One region of the Thalassotalea nanhaiensis genome, then DNA from elsewhere that is predicted to be linked to it. Evidence: predicted binding sites of a transcription regulator. Region 1 holds the regulator's gene; the other holds the start of a gene.
What was found. Region 1 encodes LexA, which represses DNA repair genes until DNA is damaged. Its sites were predicted from a motif close to TACTGTATNNNNATACAGTA; they were not measured.
Positions count from the first base shown of each region.

Region 1 (7,134 bases):
TTATTAACGCGATACCCGCTAATAATACCCAGCCGCCAATACCTTCACCGGTATCCAAATTGGCCACATAGTTACCAGCACCAATTGCGATTAAAAATAATGCAACGGCGCCTATAATTGGCCATTTGCTTTGATCCGGTACGTAATAACTTTCATAATCTTTTGTTGTTGTCATTAGTTTTCCCCTACGCTTAATCTGCAACTTCGGTCGACGTTTCGCTCTCTGTTATGTCATATAAGGTATATGACAAAGTCAGCTCAGAGATATGTTCTGGCAGTTCTGGATCCACATAAAATTGCAGTGGTAACCAGGCATCTTCATTTGCTTGTAATGGTTGCTGATTAAAGCAAAAACATTCAATTTTTTGAAAATAATTAGCTGCCTGTCCTGGTGAAACAGACGGTACTGCTTGCGCAACACCATCTCGACCTGATTCATTTTTTGCGTAATATTTTACAAATTTCATTTCCCCTGGGTGAACATTGATAAAGTTCATTTCTGGCTTAAATTGCCAAGGCGCACCCTTTGCAGTGCGACTAATAAATTGAACTCGAATTGTTCTTGATGTATCAATGCCATCTTCATTAACGGTCGCAGCAGTCGTTGCTGTTTTACCGTTTAACCCAGTGATATCACAAAACACATCGTATAAAGGCACCAAAGCAAAGCCAAAGGCGAACATAGCAAATACAGTAACAACAAGTTTCGTTACTCCTTTTTTTACCTTCGTGTCCATTGGCTGTGCTTGGTCTTTAGTCATGTGCTTTCCCCATTACTTAATTTCTGGTGGTGTTGAGAATGTGTGATAAGGCGCAGGAGATGGAACTTCCCACTCTAAGCCTTCAGCACCATCCCAAGGTTTCGCAGGCGCTTTCTCACCGCCACGAATACATTTGATCACCAACACTAAGAATATTAGTTGTGATAAACCAAAGGCAAAACCACCTATACTTACCCACTTGTTAAAGTCTGCAAACTGTAGAGCGTAATCAGGAATACGACGAGGCATACCAGCAAGGCCCAAGAAGTGCATAGGGAAGAACAATAGGTTTACTGAAATTAGTGAACACCAGAAATGGAATTTGCCTAACTTCTCGTTGTACATGTTGCCGGTCCATTTAGGTAACCAGTAATATGCTCCTGCATAAATAGAGAACAATGAGCCGGTAACCAATACGTAATGGAAATGCGCTACAACAAAGTAAGTATCATGATATTGGAAATCCACCGGCGTCATCGCCAGCATTAATCCAGAGAAACCACCAATAGTGAATAAGATCACGAAGGCAATTGAGAACAACATAGGTGTTTCAAAAGTCATCGAACCTTTCCACATGGTTGCTACCCAGTTAAATACTTTAACCCCGGTAGGCACCGCAATTAACATGGTGCAGTACATGAAGAACAATTCACCTGCAAGCGGCATACCTGTCGTAAACATGTGATGCGCCCATACAATAAAGGATAGGAACGCAATCGATGATGTTGCATAAACCATTGAGCTGTAACCAAATAACTTCTTGCGAGCAAACGCAGGAATAATGGTTGAAACAATACCAAAGGCTGGCAATATCATGATGTAAACTTCAGGGTGACCGAAGAACCAGAAAATATGCTGGAACATTACCGGATCACCGCCCCCGGCAGCATTAAAGAAGTCAGTACCAAAGTAAGTATCGGTTAATACCATAGTTACTGTACCTGCGAGGACCGGCATAACTGCTATTAATAAGTAAGCGGTAATGAAGAATGTCCATACAAATAATGGCATCTTCATGTAAGTCATACCTGGAGCACGTAAGTTCATTATGGTAACAACAATGTTGATTGCCCCCATAATTGACGAAATACCCATAATATGAACAGCAAATACGAAAAATGCAGTACTACCATTTGAATAGGTTGTTGATAATGGCGCGTAGAATGTCCAACCAAAGTTAGGACCACCGCCTTCCATAAACAACGAAGCCAATAAAATGCCAAAGGCAAAAGGTAATATCCAGAATGACCAGTTATTCAAACGAGGCAGTGCCATATCTGGAGCACCGATCATCATAGGTAACATCCAGTTAGCCAAACCGGTAAAGGCTGGCATAATGGCACCAAAAACCATGATCAAACCATGTACGGTTGTCATTTGGTTAAAAAAGTCAGGTTCTACAATTTGCAAACCGGGTTGAAATAGCTCGGCGCGTATCACCATTGCCATTGCACCACCGGTAAGCAGCATAATGAATGAGAACCAAAGATAAAGGGTACCAATATCTTTATGGTTAGTTGTGTATAACCAGCGTTTAATGCCAGTCATCTTATGATCATGATGATCGTCGTCATGATGATCCATAGTGTCAGTTGCTGTTGTCATAATCATTCCCCCTTATTTGGCTACGTCTTTAGCTTGAACCATATCGCCGGTGCTATTGCCCCAAGCATTACGTTCATAAGTAATTACTGCTGCCATCTCTTGTGGAGATAACTGTGCAGCAAAGCCCATCATGGCAGTACCAGGTTTACCATCTACAACCATGCTAATGTGTGCATTAACATCGCCAGTGGCAATTGGACTACCTTTTAAGGCTGGGAATGCTGGTGGCATACCAGCGCCTGAAGCTTGGTGACAAGCGGCACAACTTGCGTTGTAAACTTCTTCACCTTTGCTCATCAACTCATCCATAGATAAGTCATCTAAATTGACTTCGGCTGCTGCAACTGGTGTTTCTACAGCCGCTTCTTCTACAACTGGCGTTGCATCACTAATTGATGCTCCATCAGTACCGTCGACAATAAATTTAACATCTGCAGGTTGAACAGCTTGACCAGTATTGTTATCCCAAGCATTACGCTCGTAAGTAACCACTGCAGCAATTTCTTTAAGTGATAATTGCTTACCGTAGCCTTGCATACCAGTACCTGAACGACCATTGAATACCACATCAATGTGCTCGCCAAGTTTGCTTGGAGCCGTTGCTAGTTCACTGCCCTTAAGCGCAGGGAATGCTGGTGGTAAACCTAAACCTGTTGGTTGGTGACACGCCGCACAGTGTGCTGCATATGTTTGCTCACCTAATGCCATTAGCTCTTCCATTGGAAGTTTAGCGGTAAGCGATTGTGCTTCGGCCTCTGCGGCTTTAGTCATGGCAATTTTTTGCTCATTAACCCATAGCTCGTAATCAACTTCAGAGCGAACATCAACAACAATAGGCATGTAACCGTGATCTTTACCACAAAGCTCAGCACATTGGCCGCGATAAATGCCAGGTTCATTCACTTTGGTCCAAGCTTCATTAATAAAGCCTGGGTTAGCATCTTGTTTAACCGCAAATGCTGGTACCCACCAAGAGTGAATAACGTCATCAGAAGTTATTAAGAAACGAACCTTGCGATTCACTGGTATAACTAATGGCTTATCTACTTCTAAAAGATAATTTTCATTTGACCATTTCTCGCCATTGTCACCATCTCGGTTATCAAATTGAGATTTTGGTGTAGATAAAACACTATAAAATTCAATGCCTTGATCAAAATACTTATAATGCCATTTCCACTGCGAACCAGTCACTTGCACGGTGATATCAGAATTACTGTTATCTTCCATGTCAATTAAAGTCGTAGTTGCAGGCCATGCCATACCGATAAGAATTAAAATAGGAATAGCGGTCCAAAGAATTTCAACTTTGGTGCTTTCATGAAATGAGGCTGGTTTTGCCCCTTTAGATTTGCGGTGGAATATCATTGACCAGAACATAGCGCCAAATACCACGACACCTATTACCGTACAAATCCACATTACCAACATATGCAATTCATAGACATTTTGGCTGACATCAGTCACACCTTTGGTCAAATTTAATTGCGATTCTGCCCAAGCTGAACTGGAAAGTAAGCTTCCCAACAACAGCCAACCCAGGTTACGTCTCTTCACTCGACATCTCCTCTGCTTTTTTTAGCCAAGAAAATACAGAAATAAGTGACAAGATACATCTTAATTCGATGTCTCTAATTTCCGTAATTTATTTTTATTATTGTGTTACGTAAAAAACCTACATCGATGAATGGGGTAGGGAGTCTACAGCGTAATATTTGTATATTATCCACTCTAGAATTACTTAATTTTTAAACAAGGTCTAGTGCTTTGTTATAAAAAAGTTAAATTAATTAATTAAAAGTAGCTAGAGTAAATACTACTAAATTTGAATGAGTTAGGCTAAAACAAAGGGATGGGAAGAAAAGAAAATGGCTAAATTAAGTACATAATTTAGCCATTATTTATTGGTTATTTTTTATACTGCTAAAGGGGCGGCAGACTACATCCAGTCAGCGTTGCGAATAACACCAACAGCAATGCCTTCAATATTAAAATTTTGACTAGTTAAGTCTACAACTATTGGTGAAAAATCTTCATTTTCAGCGTGTAAATATACGACATTACCTTCGCGTTTATAGCGTTTTACCGTTACATCGTCTTCAACGCGAGCAACTACAACTTGGCCATTATTAATGTCTGTAGTTTGATGAACCGCTAATAAATCGCCATCAAGAATACCAATATCTTTCATGCTTTCACCGTTCACACGCAGTAAATAGTCTGCTGCAGGGTGAAATAAGCTACCATCAATTTTGTAGTGCTCTTCAACATGTTCTTGTGCCAGTATTGGCTCACCAGCAGCAACGCGACCAATTAAAGGCAACCCTTCTTCTTCAACGTGTTCTTCAGCTAAGCGAATGCCACGAGAAGTGCCCGGTAGCATTTCAATAAAACCTTTTTTCGCCAATGCCTTTAAATGTTCTTCGGCAGCATTCGCTGACTTAAAACCAAAAAATGTTGCTATTTCAGCACGTGTTGGCGGCATACCGGTTTCGCTTAGCTTTTCTTTAATGAAGCCAAATATTTGTTCTTGTCGAGCAGTAAGAGGGCGCATAATTATTTTTGAACCTGTTTATCTGTACAGTAACTGTCAGTATATACAGCCACAAAATAAACGCAACTGTAAATCCTTAAAAAGGTTGAATTTTGTGTGATCCAGTTTAGAGTTAAATTTAATTCAGTTTAAATAATGCTTATTGTTTTAAATTATTTTTCAAGCAATAGGTATAACAACAAGGCAGCCTGAAATGCAGATTTTTAATACATCAGAGAAAACAACAGATATTATCCAGGCCCTGTTAAAAGACGGCGGTGTTATCGTCAAGCATCAGGCACCTGATGAGCTTATTGATAATGTCAAAGCTGAATTTAGAGCAGCCTTTGACCGAGAAGGGCATTTATTTGAGAACGATTTTAACGGTTATAAAACACTGAGATTGAGTGGCATACTGGGGTTATCTCGATCTGCTGCCGAGCTTATTGCCCACCCATTAGTCAAAGACGTTGCTGATAACATACTAAAACGCCATTGTGAGTGTTATCGCATAGGAAGCTCTACTGCGATAGAGATTTTGCCGGGTGAAGCCGATCAGGTGCTGCATCGTGATGATGATTTTTATCCCATTCGCATTCCTGATGTTGAGTTCCAAATTGCCGCAATGTGGGCGCTGGACGATTTTACCCTAGAGAACGGTGCTACTCGCGTGGTGCCAGGGAGTCAGGATCTTCGCGAGATTGAAGATGTAAAAGCCTCTGATATTACTCAGGCGGTTATGCCAAAAGGATCGGTACTGCTTTATCTTGGTTCAACCATACATGGTGGTGGTGCCAATAACAGCCAAGCGGCTCGTTCCGGGTTAATCACTACGTATAGCCTGGGCTGGCTAAGGCAGGAAGAAAATCAATATTTAACTATTCCTCGAAAAACGGTCGACAGCTATCCTGAAAATATACGCCGTTTATTAGGTTACCAAAGCCATGGTGAAAACCTTGGTGTTTTTCCGGGCGATCCTGATGGCAATTGGTACGAGTCTTAGGTTTAACATGCAAATGTTTAAAATAATTAATCTTGTTAATAAATAAATGCTTAAAAATGTCTCTATAGAACAACTTGTACCATTAATGCTAGAATTACGATAATTCTGAAATTTTACTTTTTATTCTGAGTTTTTTACCCATGAGAGCACTGTTTTACTTTTTACTATCTTGGCCAGTACGTTTACTGGTTCGTTGTAAAATTATCCCCGATAACGTTGATGCATTAGAGCTAGGCGACAATAAAGATGTGTTTTATATCGTAAGGTATCAATCAGCGAGTGATTTAATTGCCCTACAAATGGCCTGTAAAAAACTTAATATGCCAGACCCTCTTGAAACCGTTCAGGTTAACGGTAAATCAATGAGTCGCTGTATTTGTCTAGAGAAGCCCAGCTCAGTTATTCCTTGGATAACTAGAAGTTCAACTAAAGCTATCGAACAAGGCTTAGCTTTATTGAAAGAACATGAAGCAAATACCAACAAAGATGCGAAATTGATCCCGGTAAATTTACTTTGGGGCAGAGCGCCAACAAAACAAAAAGCTAATGTTGGGCATGTGTTAGCTGATGAAGCATCGCCAAGTATGTTTCGTAAATTTTGGATGGTACTATTTTTGGGCAGAGATACCTTAGCTCGCTTCAGTGCTGCGGTATCCTTTAGAGAAATGGTAGAAACTCAAGGCAGTGACAAGGTAGCTGCTCGTAAACTTATCCGCATGGCTCGTATTCACTTTTACCGCCAAACCGTTGCGGCAATCGGTCCCCGTTTGATGGATCGCCAACAAAAATTTACTGCTTTATTTGCGACACCCGCGATAAAGCGCTTAATAAAAGATGAAGCGAAATCGAAAGGTAAGACAGAAGCTGAAATAAAAAAACAAGCACTTGGCATGATGAAAGAAATTGCCGCAGATTATCGCCAAACAGTGATCCGTCTGGGTGAACGTATTTTAGGTTGGTTATGGAATCGATTATACGATGGCATTGAAGTTAAAAATGCAGATCGTTTACGTACCTTATCGGAAGAAGGTCATGAGATTATTTATGTACCTTGTCACCGTTCGCATATGGATTATTTATTACTCACCTACGTTATTTATCATCAAGGATTAGTAACACCGAGAATTGCTGCCGGTATTAATTTGAACTTTTGGCCAGCAGGACCAATCTTCCGTAAGGCAGGCGCGTTTTTCATTCGTCGCAGCTTTAGGGGCAATCGTCTCTACTCAACT
Region 1 covers NZ_CP134146.1:379,455-386,588, forward strand. Annotated here, with positions in the region: gene RI845_RS01800 (cytochrome c oxidase subunit 3) at 1-175, opposite strand, end outside; gene RI845_RS01805 (cytochrome c oxidase assembly protein) at 192-761, opposite strand; gene ctaD (cytochrome c oxidase subunit I) at 774-2,345, opposite strand; gene coxB (cytochrome c oxidase subunit II) at 2,379-3,923, opposite strand; gene lexA (transcriptional repressor LexA) at 4,306-4,920, opposite strand; gene RI845_RS01825 (phytanoyl-CoA dioxygenase family protein) at 5,114-5,902, shown strand; gene plsB (glycerol-3-phosphate 1-O-acyltransferase PlsB) at 6,043-7,134, shown strand, end outside.

Region 2 (7,134 bases), 1.2 Mb from region 1:
TAACAGGTCGAGATGCTGCTCATAAACGTATTCAAGATATGTTAGCAAAAGGCGAAGAATTGCCAGTAGATTTCACTAACAAATTTATTTATTACGTTGGCCCAGTTGATGCTATTGGCGATGAAGCTGTAGGTCCAGCAGGCCCTACAACGGCAACACGTATGGATAAATTTACCGAGATGATGTTAGCTGAAACAGGACTTTTAGGCACCATTGGTAAAGCTGAACGTGGAGCAGCAACGGTTGAATGCATCAAAAACCATAAATCAGTTTATTTAATGGCTGTTGGTGGCGCAGCTTACCTTGTTTCTAAAGCAATCAAAAAAGCAAAAGTAGTTGCCTTTGAAGATATGGGAATGGAAGCTATCTATGAGTTTGAAGTAGAAGATATGCCTGTAACCGTCGCGGTAGATAGCACTGGTGAGTCAGCTCATGTTACTGGCCCGGCAATTTGGCAGAAAAAAATTGAAATAATAGACGCAGCAAAAGCCTAGTTTATTAGCTTTTAAAAATATCAAACGCCCGGAAGGGCGTTTTTAGCATAAGATTGCTTAGATTTTTAAGCCGTCGAATAAGAGAAAATTATGATAAGTAAATACTTAAAAATTGCAGTGCTAACTGCAATCCCCTTAGCCACTAGTGTTAGTGCTGAAATTTTAACGGTAGAAAAACTTAACAGTTTGAATCAAGTACATAACGTGAAAGTATCACCTGATGGCTCTCAACTCGTATATGGCATTAAGAAAGGCCAAGAGAAGGGCACTAATCACCTTTGGCTGCAAGATGTAAAATCTGGCGCTGTAAGCCAACTAACCAGCAATAAGGCTAGTGAGTCTTCAGTAGTTTGGGCAAAAGATGGCAAAGGAGTTTACTTTCTGTCTGGCCGTAGTGGTAAAAGCCAAGTTTGGTTTATGCCAACAACTGGTGGTGAGGCAGTGCAATTAACTGATTTCCCACTATCGGTAGAAGGCTTTAAATTATCAAGTGATGAAGCAAAAGTGGCGTTGGCATTTACGGTTTTACCTGGTTGTAAAACATTTAAATGTTCAGTCGATGCATTTGCAGCACAAGCAGCAAAAAAACATAACACTCGTGCTTACGATCAATTAATGGTTCGTCACTGGGATGTTTGGCTTGATCAATTTAATAGCCATTTATTTGTCGCTGATTTACAAAAAGGCAAATTGACCACTGACGCTGTTGACTTAATGGCTGATTGGAACACTGATTTTGCTGGAATGAGCCAAGTTTCATTCAATCCAAATGGTAAAAGTGTCGCTTTTTCTGCAAAAGTACCAGGCGTTGATCACGCGTGGACAACTAACTGGGATATCTTTGAAGTAAACTTAGACTCAAAAGAAATTACAAACCTAACAGTAGATAACAAAGCATGGGATGCAATGCCTGTTTATTCTGCCGATGGTCGTTATTTAGCGTATAAAGCAATGAAAACCCCAGTGTATGAGTCTGATAAATTTAGCCTGCAAGTTAAAGACTTACGCACTAAAGAAGTAAAAGACGTGGCGCCTTTATGGGACCGCTCTATTTCTAGTTTTCAGTTTGGTAGTGATAACCGCAGTGTAATCGCAATTGCGCAAGACGTTGGTCAACAATCTATTTTTGAAATCGACTTACAGTTTGGTGATGTAACACCTATTTATAATCAAGGCTATGCGGGTAATGTTTCAATAGCTGGCGACGCATTATATTTTACTCGTCATAACCTAGGTAATCCGAGTGATATCTTTACCATTAATAAAGATGGTTACGGCTTTAAACAGTTAACACATGTGAATAAAGCTAATTTAGCTGACATTGCTCTAGGTGACTTTGAACAGTTTAAATTTAAAGGTTGGAACAACGAAGATGTTCACGGTTATATCGTAAAGCCGGCAAACTTTAAAGAAGGTGAAAAATACCCAATTGCATTTTTAGTACATGGTGGCCCACAAGGTAGCTTTGGTAATATGTTCCACTACCGTTGGAATGCACAGCTTTGGGCTGCACAGGGCTACGGTGTTGTTATGGTCGATTTCCATGGTTCAACCGGTTATGGGCAAGCGTTCACTGACTCAATCTCTCATGACTGGGGCGGTAAACCACTTGAAGATTTACAAAAAGGCATGGATTACGTTACTGAGAAAAATGCTTGGTTAGACCGTGATAATGCTTGTGCCTTAGGTGCATCATACGGCGGTTACATGATGAACTGGATCATGGGTAATTGGTCTGATGGCTTCAAATGTATCGTTAACCACGCCGGTTTATTTGATATGAAGAGCTTTTATAATGTGACTGAAGAACTGTGGTTCCCAGAGCATGATTTTGGTGGTCCATATTGGGAGAAAGAAGAAGAGTATTCAAAGTTTGACCCATCGCGCTTTGTTGATAACTGGAAAATGCCAATGCTAGTTATTCAAGGTGAACTTGATTACCGTGTACCTTATGGTCAAAGCTTAGGGGCGTTTACAACGTTACAGCGTAAAGGGATTGATTCTCGTTTAGTGATGTTCCCTGATGAAGATCATCATATTCGCAACCCTGATAATCTAAAAGAATGGTATCGAGAAATTTTTGTTTGGATGGAAAAATACATTAAACCAGCAAACGAAAAGTAAGTAACGTTTATCGCTGAGCTTAATTAAGCGAACCATATAATATTAGGTAAAAATCCCAGCTCTGCTGGGATTTTTTTTGCCACTCCTGGAAATAGTTGGTCCGAATTCGTTCGGACGTAATCCCCAATCCTTTATTAATTGATAAATAAAGCCAAGGTTTGAGTGGTAAGATTTTTGCCTTCGAAAACAATATTATACAAAGCGCTATAATTTACTTACTTGACCATAGCGATGACTTAGGGTTAAATGAACTGTGATAATATACAGTACTAATAACAATTAAGAAGCCCTATGATCGAAATTCCATATTTCAGCCTTATTACCCTTTCTCTATTAATTATCCTTTGCCTTTTTTGTGTTGCTCTCCTGAGTAAAGTGTCAGGTTTGTCTGCTTTATTACATCAACAAAGTAAAGAAACAACTGTGGTGCAGGACCGCCTCAAGCAGTGGCAAGAACAACAACAGCTAATGTTTAGCCAGCAGCAAAAATTACGCAGCAACTTAGAAAGCTCAAGTAGTGAACTGCAAATGAAATTAATGCAGCAGTTAAATGAACACAAAGAACAATTTAATAAAAACCAAATGTTTGCCATTAACCAACTTATCGCTCATTTAAGTAAAACAACTAAAGAAAGTAGAGAAGAATTGGCAAAGTCTTTAGCGAACAATTCTGACGTTATGGCCAAGCGCATGACCGAACTTACGCAAAGCACCGATAAGCGCTTACAGGATATTTCTGCCGGGGTTGAAAAACGTTTAACTGATGGCTTTGATAAAACGACTAAAACCTTTAACGATATTCTCAAGCGTTTAGCGTTAATAGACGACGCTCAGAAGAAAATAACCGAGCTGTCTACTAATGTGGTTAGCTTGCAAGAAGTGTTAGCTGACAAGCGATCACGTGGCGCCTTTGGTGAAGTTCAGCTTAATGCACTTATTCGCAATGTATTACCTGAAAAACATTTCTCTATTCAACATACATTGTCTAATGGGAAAATTGCTGACTGTATTTTATTTTTACCTAAACCTACTGGTAACGTAGTTATCGATTCAAAGTTCCCGTTAGAAAGTTACAAAAAAATGACTGATAACGAACTGGGTGATAGTGACAGAAAACTTGCTGAGCGTCAGTTTAAAGTAGATATTAAAAAACACATCAATGATATTAGTGATAAATATCTAATTGATAATGAAACTGCCGATGGTGCAGTGATGTTTATTCCCGCTGAAGCCATTTTTGCTGAGATCCATGCTCATTACCCTGAGTTGGTTGAAGAAGCTCATAAAAAGCGCGTGTGGTTATCTTCTCCAACGACGCTTATGGCGATATTAACCACGGCAAGGTCAGTGTTAAAAGATGAAGCTACACGCAAACAGATCCATTTAATACAAGAGCACCTATCGCATTTAGGCGCTGATTTTGGGCGTTTCAGAACCAGGTTTGATAACCTGGCAAAACACATTGATCAAGCGGCGAGTGATGTAAAACTTATCCATACGTCCGCGAATAAAATATCAGGCCGTTTTGAGAAAATCGAACAAGTAGATTTAAAAGATGATGAAAGAGAAAAGATAACTGAATAAAGATAGCAGCAGATCTAAGTTAGACTTAATTTAGATCTGCAACTTATTATATTTTTATAATGCCATCAGTACGTTGATAAATACGATAGAAAGTAAGATAGGGCAAACAAAACGTAAATAGTTACCCCAAAGCCTTAATGAAGGCTTACTAGCCAGTAATGCTTGGTCGGTAAGTTGATTACCGCGCTTCCAAATCCAGCCTACAACGATAAAGTAAAACAAGCCCATTATTGGTAGTTGAAAGGTATTTACCCAAGTAATAACAAGGCCAAACAAGCTATCAAAATTATAAACTATGCTCATACAAGCAATTAAAACAATAAGCGATACTAATACTGTTGCTTTCGTTCGTGAACAATTCTTATCTTCAACTAAGTAAGCAACGGGCACTTCGGTAGAGGATAATGTTGAGGTTAGCGCTGCCATAGACATCAAAGAGAAAAATACCAACGCGACATAAACACCAATATCTCCCATAGAATCAAACAAAGTTGGTAATACCGAGAATATTAATTGTGGTCCACCAATAAGCTTGTCACCGGAAAATACTTCTAAGCCCAAATGTTGAGCGACAAACAAGGTTGGGATAATCAATAAACCTGCAAGAAATGCAATCAATGTATCAAGTGCACCAATAGACAGTACCAGTTGGCCCATATTGGCATTCTTTTTCATGTAAGAGCCGTAAACCATCATCCCACCAACACCAATGGATAATGAAAAGAACGCTTGTCCCATGGCTGAAATGATCAGCATAGGATCTCGCAACTGGCTAAAATCGGGCTGCAAGTACATCGCAACCCCTTCACTTGCACCAGGTTGTTGTAATATATAGATAATTAAGCCGATAAGTAGCACAAATAAAATTGGCATTAATCGACTTGACCAGCGTTCGATACCCTTACTAACACCTTGATTAATGATCAAGGCACCTAAAATTATAAATACTGGTGTGAATGCTAAGTTTCGAGCGTGGCTTGATTCACCAAGCCACGTCGCAGCATCAGTAAATCCGAACAAATCCATCAGGGGAGATAATGCATGCGCAAGCATCCAACCTGCAACTATGGTGTAAAAACTAAGCATTAAAATGGCGCCTAACAAGCCAAATAACCCAGCGTATTTACCTAAATTACGAGAAACCCCTTCACAGGCATCTTGCAAAGCGCCGACAGGATTTTTTTGAGTTTGGTTACCTATATACATTTCCGCATATAAGGCTGGTAAAGCTAATAATACGGTCACAATAAGGTACACGAATACAAAAGCGCCACCGCCATTATTTGCTGCTTGTGTTGGAAATCCCCATATGTTGCCTAAGCCTATCGCAGAGCCAGCTGCCGCTAAAATAAACCCTATTCGGGATTGAAAGGAATCTCGCATTGTACTCATAAAGTTGATTCTTCTTTATTATTATTGTTTTTATTAATACCCAAGCCACCTTAATATGAAGGATTCAGCTGGAATTAGAAATGTTGTAGACAAGGCATTGATTGTAGAGAATGGTTTTTCCCTTGTCAAAATCAATAATGCAGTATAGAACTTTTCTAAAACAGCCTTTTGGGGGCGGCGAAGTAAACATTAGCTTCATTTCATCTGTTTTATTGAAGCGTCCTGAAACTGTATATTTGGGTGGTTTGAGTATTCAAGCTTACCTAGCTTTTTAAAGGTTTGGCAAGTGAAATTGTGAAATAGCCCTTAATAAATCGTTATTAGAGAAAAATGCACTGGAAACTGCCGATAACACTGCTTATCATAGGTCCAGTCGTTAATTTTAAAGTTTATTAAGTATGCTGCAGTTTAAAATAATTCCCGTAACCCAGTTTCAACAAAATGCCACATTAATTTGGTGCGATCAAACGATGGAAGGCGCATTGATTGATCCCGGTGGTGAGTCGGAAAAATTACTCGCTGAAGCTGCAAGTGAAGGTGTAACGCTTACCAAATTGCTGTTAACGCACGCACATGTTGATCATGCTGGTGGAACACAAGATATTGCCGATAAACTACATTTACCTATTGAAGGTCCACATAAAGAAGATCAGTTTTGGATAGATATCTTTCCTCAGCAGATCCAACAATTTGGTTTTCCACAGGCAAGGGTATTTAAAACAAACCGCTGGTTAGAGCAGGGCGACACCGTAACCGTTGGCCAAGAAACATTAGACGTTTATTTTTGTCCGGGTCATACGCCAGGGCATGTGATATTTTTCAGCAAAGCAGCCAAACTTGCGCAAGTTGGCGATGTACTCTTTAGAGGCTCTATAGGTCGTACAGACTTTCCAAAAGGCTGCCAAACAACATTAGTAAACTCAATTAAAACCAATTTATGGCCATTAGGTGATGACGTTAGATTTATTCCAGGTCATGGCCCAATGGGTACCTTTGGTGAAGAGCGTCGTAGTAATCCTTATGTCGGTGAAGGTGTAAGGTAAACGCAGCTACTGAGTAATTGTTATTTAGCCTAACAAAATTTTATTTATTAACCATAATATTAAAGACTATGTGCAAAAACATACTGGAATATTATGAACGTTATTGAAGTAAATCATCCATTAGTAAAGCATAAACTGGGCTTAATGCGTGTTGCCGATGTAAGCACGAAAGACTTTCGTGAGTTAGTCGCTGAAGTTGGTAGCTTATTAACCTATGAAGCATCCAAAAATTTCGAACTTGAAGAAATCAGTATTAATAGTTGGAATGGCCGAGTTTCAGTACAACAAATAAAAGGCAAAAAAGTCACCATTGTTCCAATATTACGTGCTGGATTGGGAATGATGGATGGCGTTTTACGGCTGATCCCAAACGCATTAATTTCAGTTGTTGGTATGTATCGAAATGAAGAAACCCTTGAACCAGTAGTCTATTTTGAAAAGCTGGTTGCTGAAATTGATGAACGACTAGCTTTGGTTATTGATCCTATGCTTGCAAC
Region 2 covers NZ_CP134146.1:1,564,625-1,571,758, forward strand. Annotated here, with positions in the region: gene RI845_RS06920 (fumarate hydratase) at 1-494, shown strand, start outside; gene RI845_RS06925 (S9 family peptidase) at 585-2,618, shown strand; gene RI845_RS06930 (DNA recombination protein RmuC) at 2,994-4,202, shown strand; gene RI845_RS06935 (sodium-dependent transporter) at 4,257-5,594, opposite strand; gene RI845_RS06940 (MBL fold metallo-hydrolase) at 5,993-6,637, shown strand; gene upp (uracil phosphoribosyltransferase) at 6,731-7,134, shown strand, end outside.
Region 2: the regulator LexA is predicted to act here: its motif matches at 2,868-2,887, upstream of RI845_RS06930 (DNA recombination protein RmuC).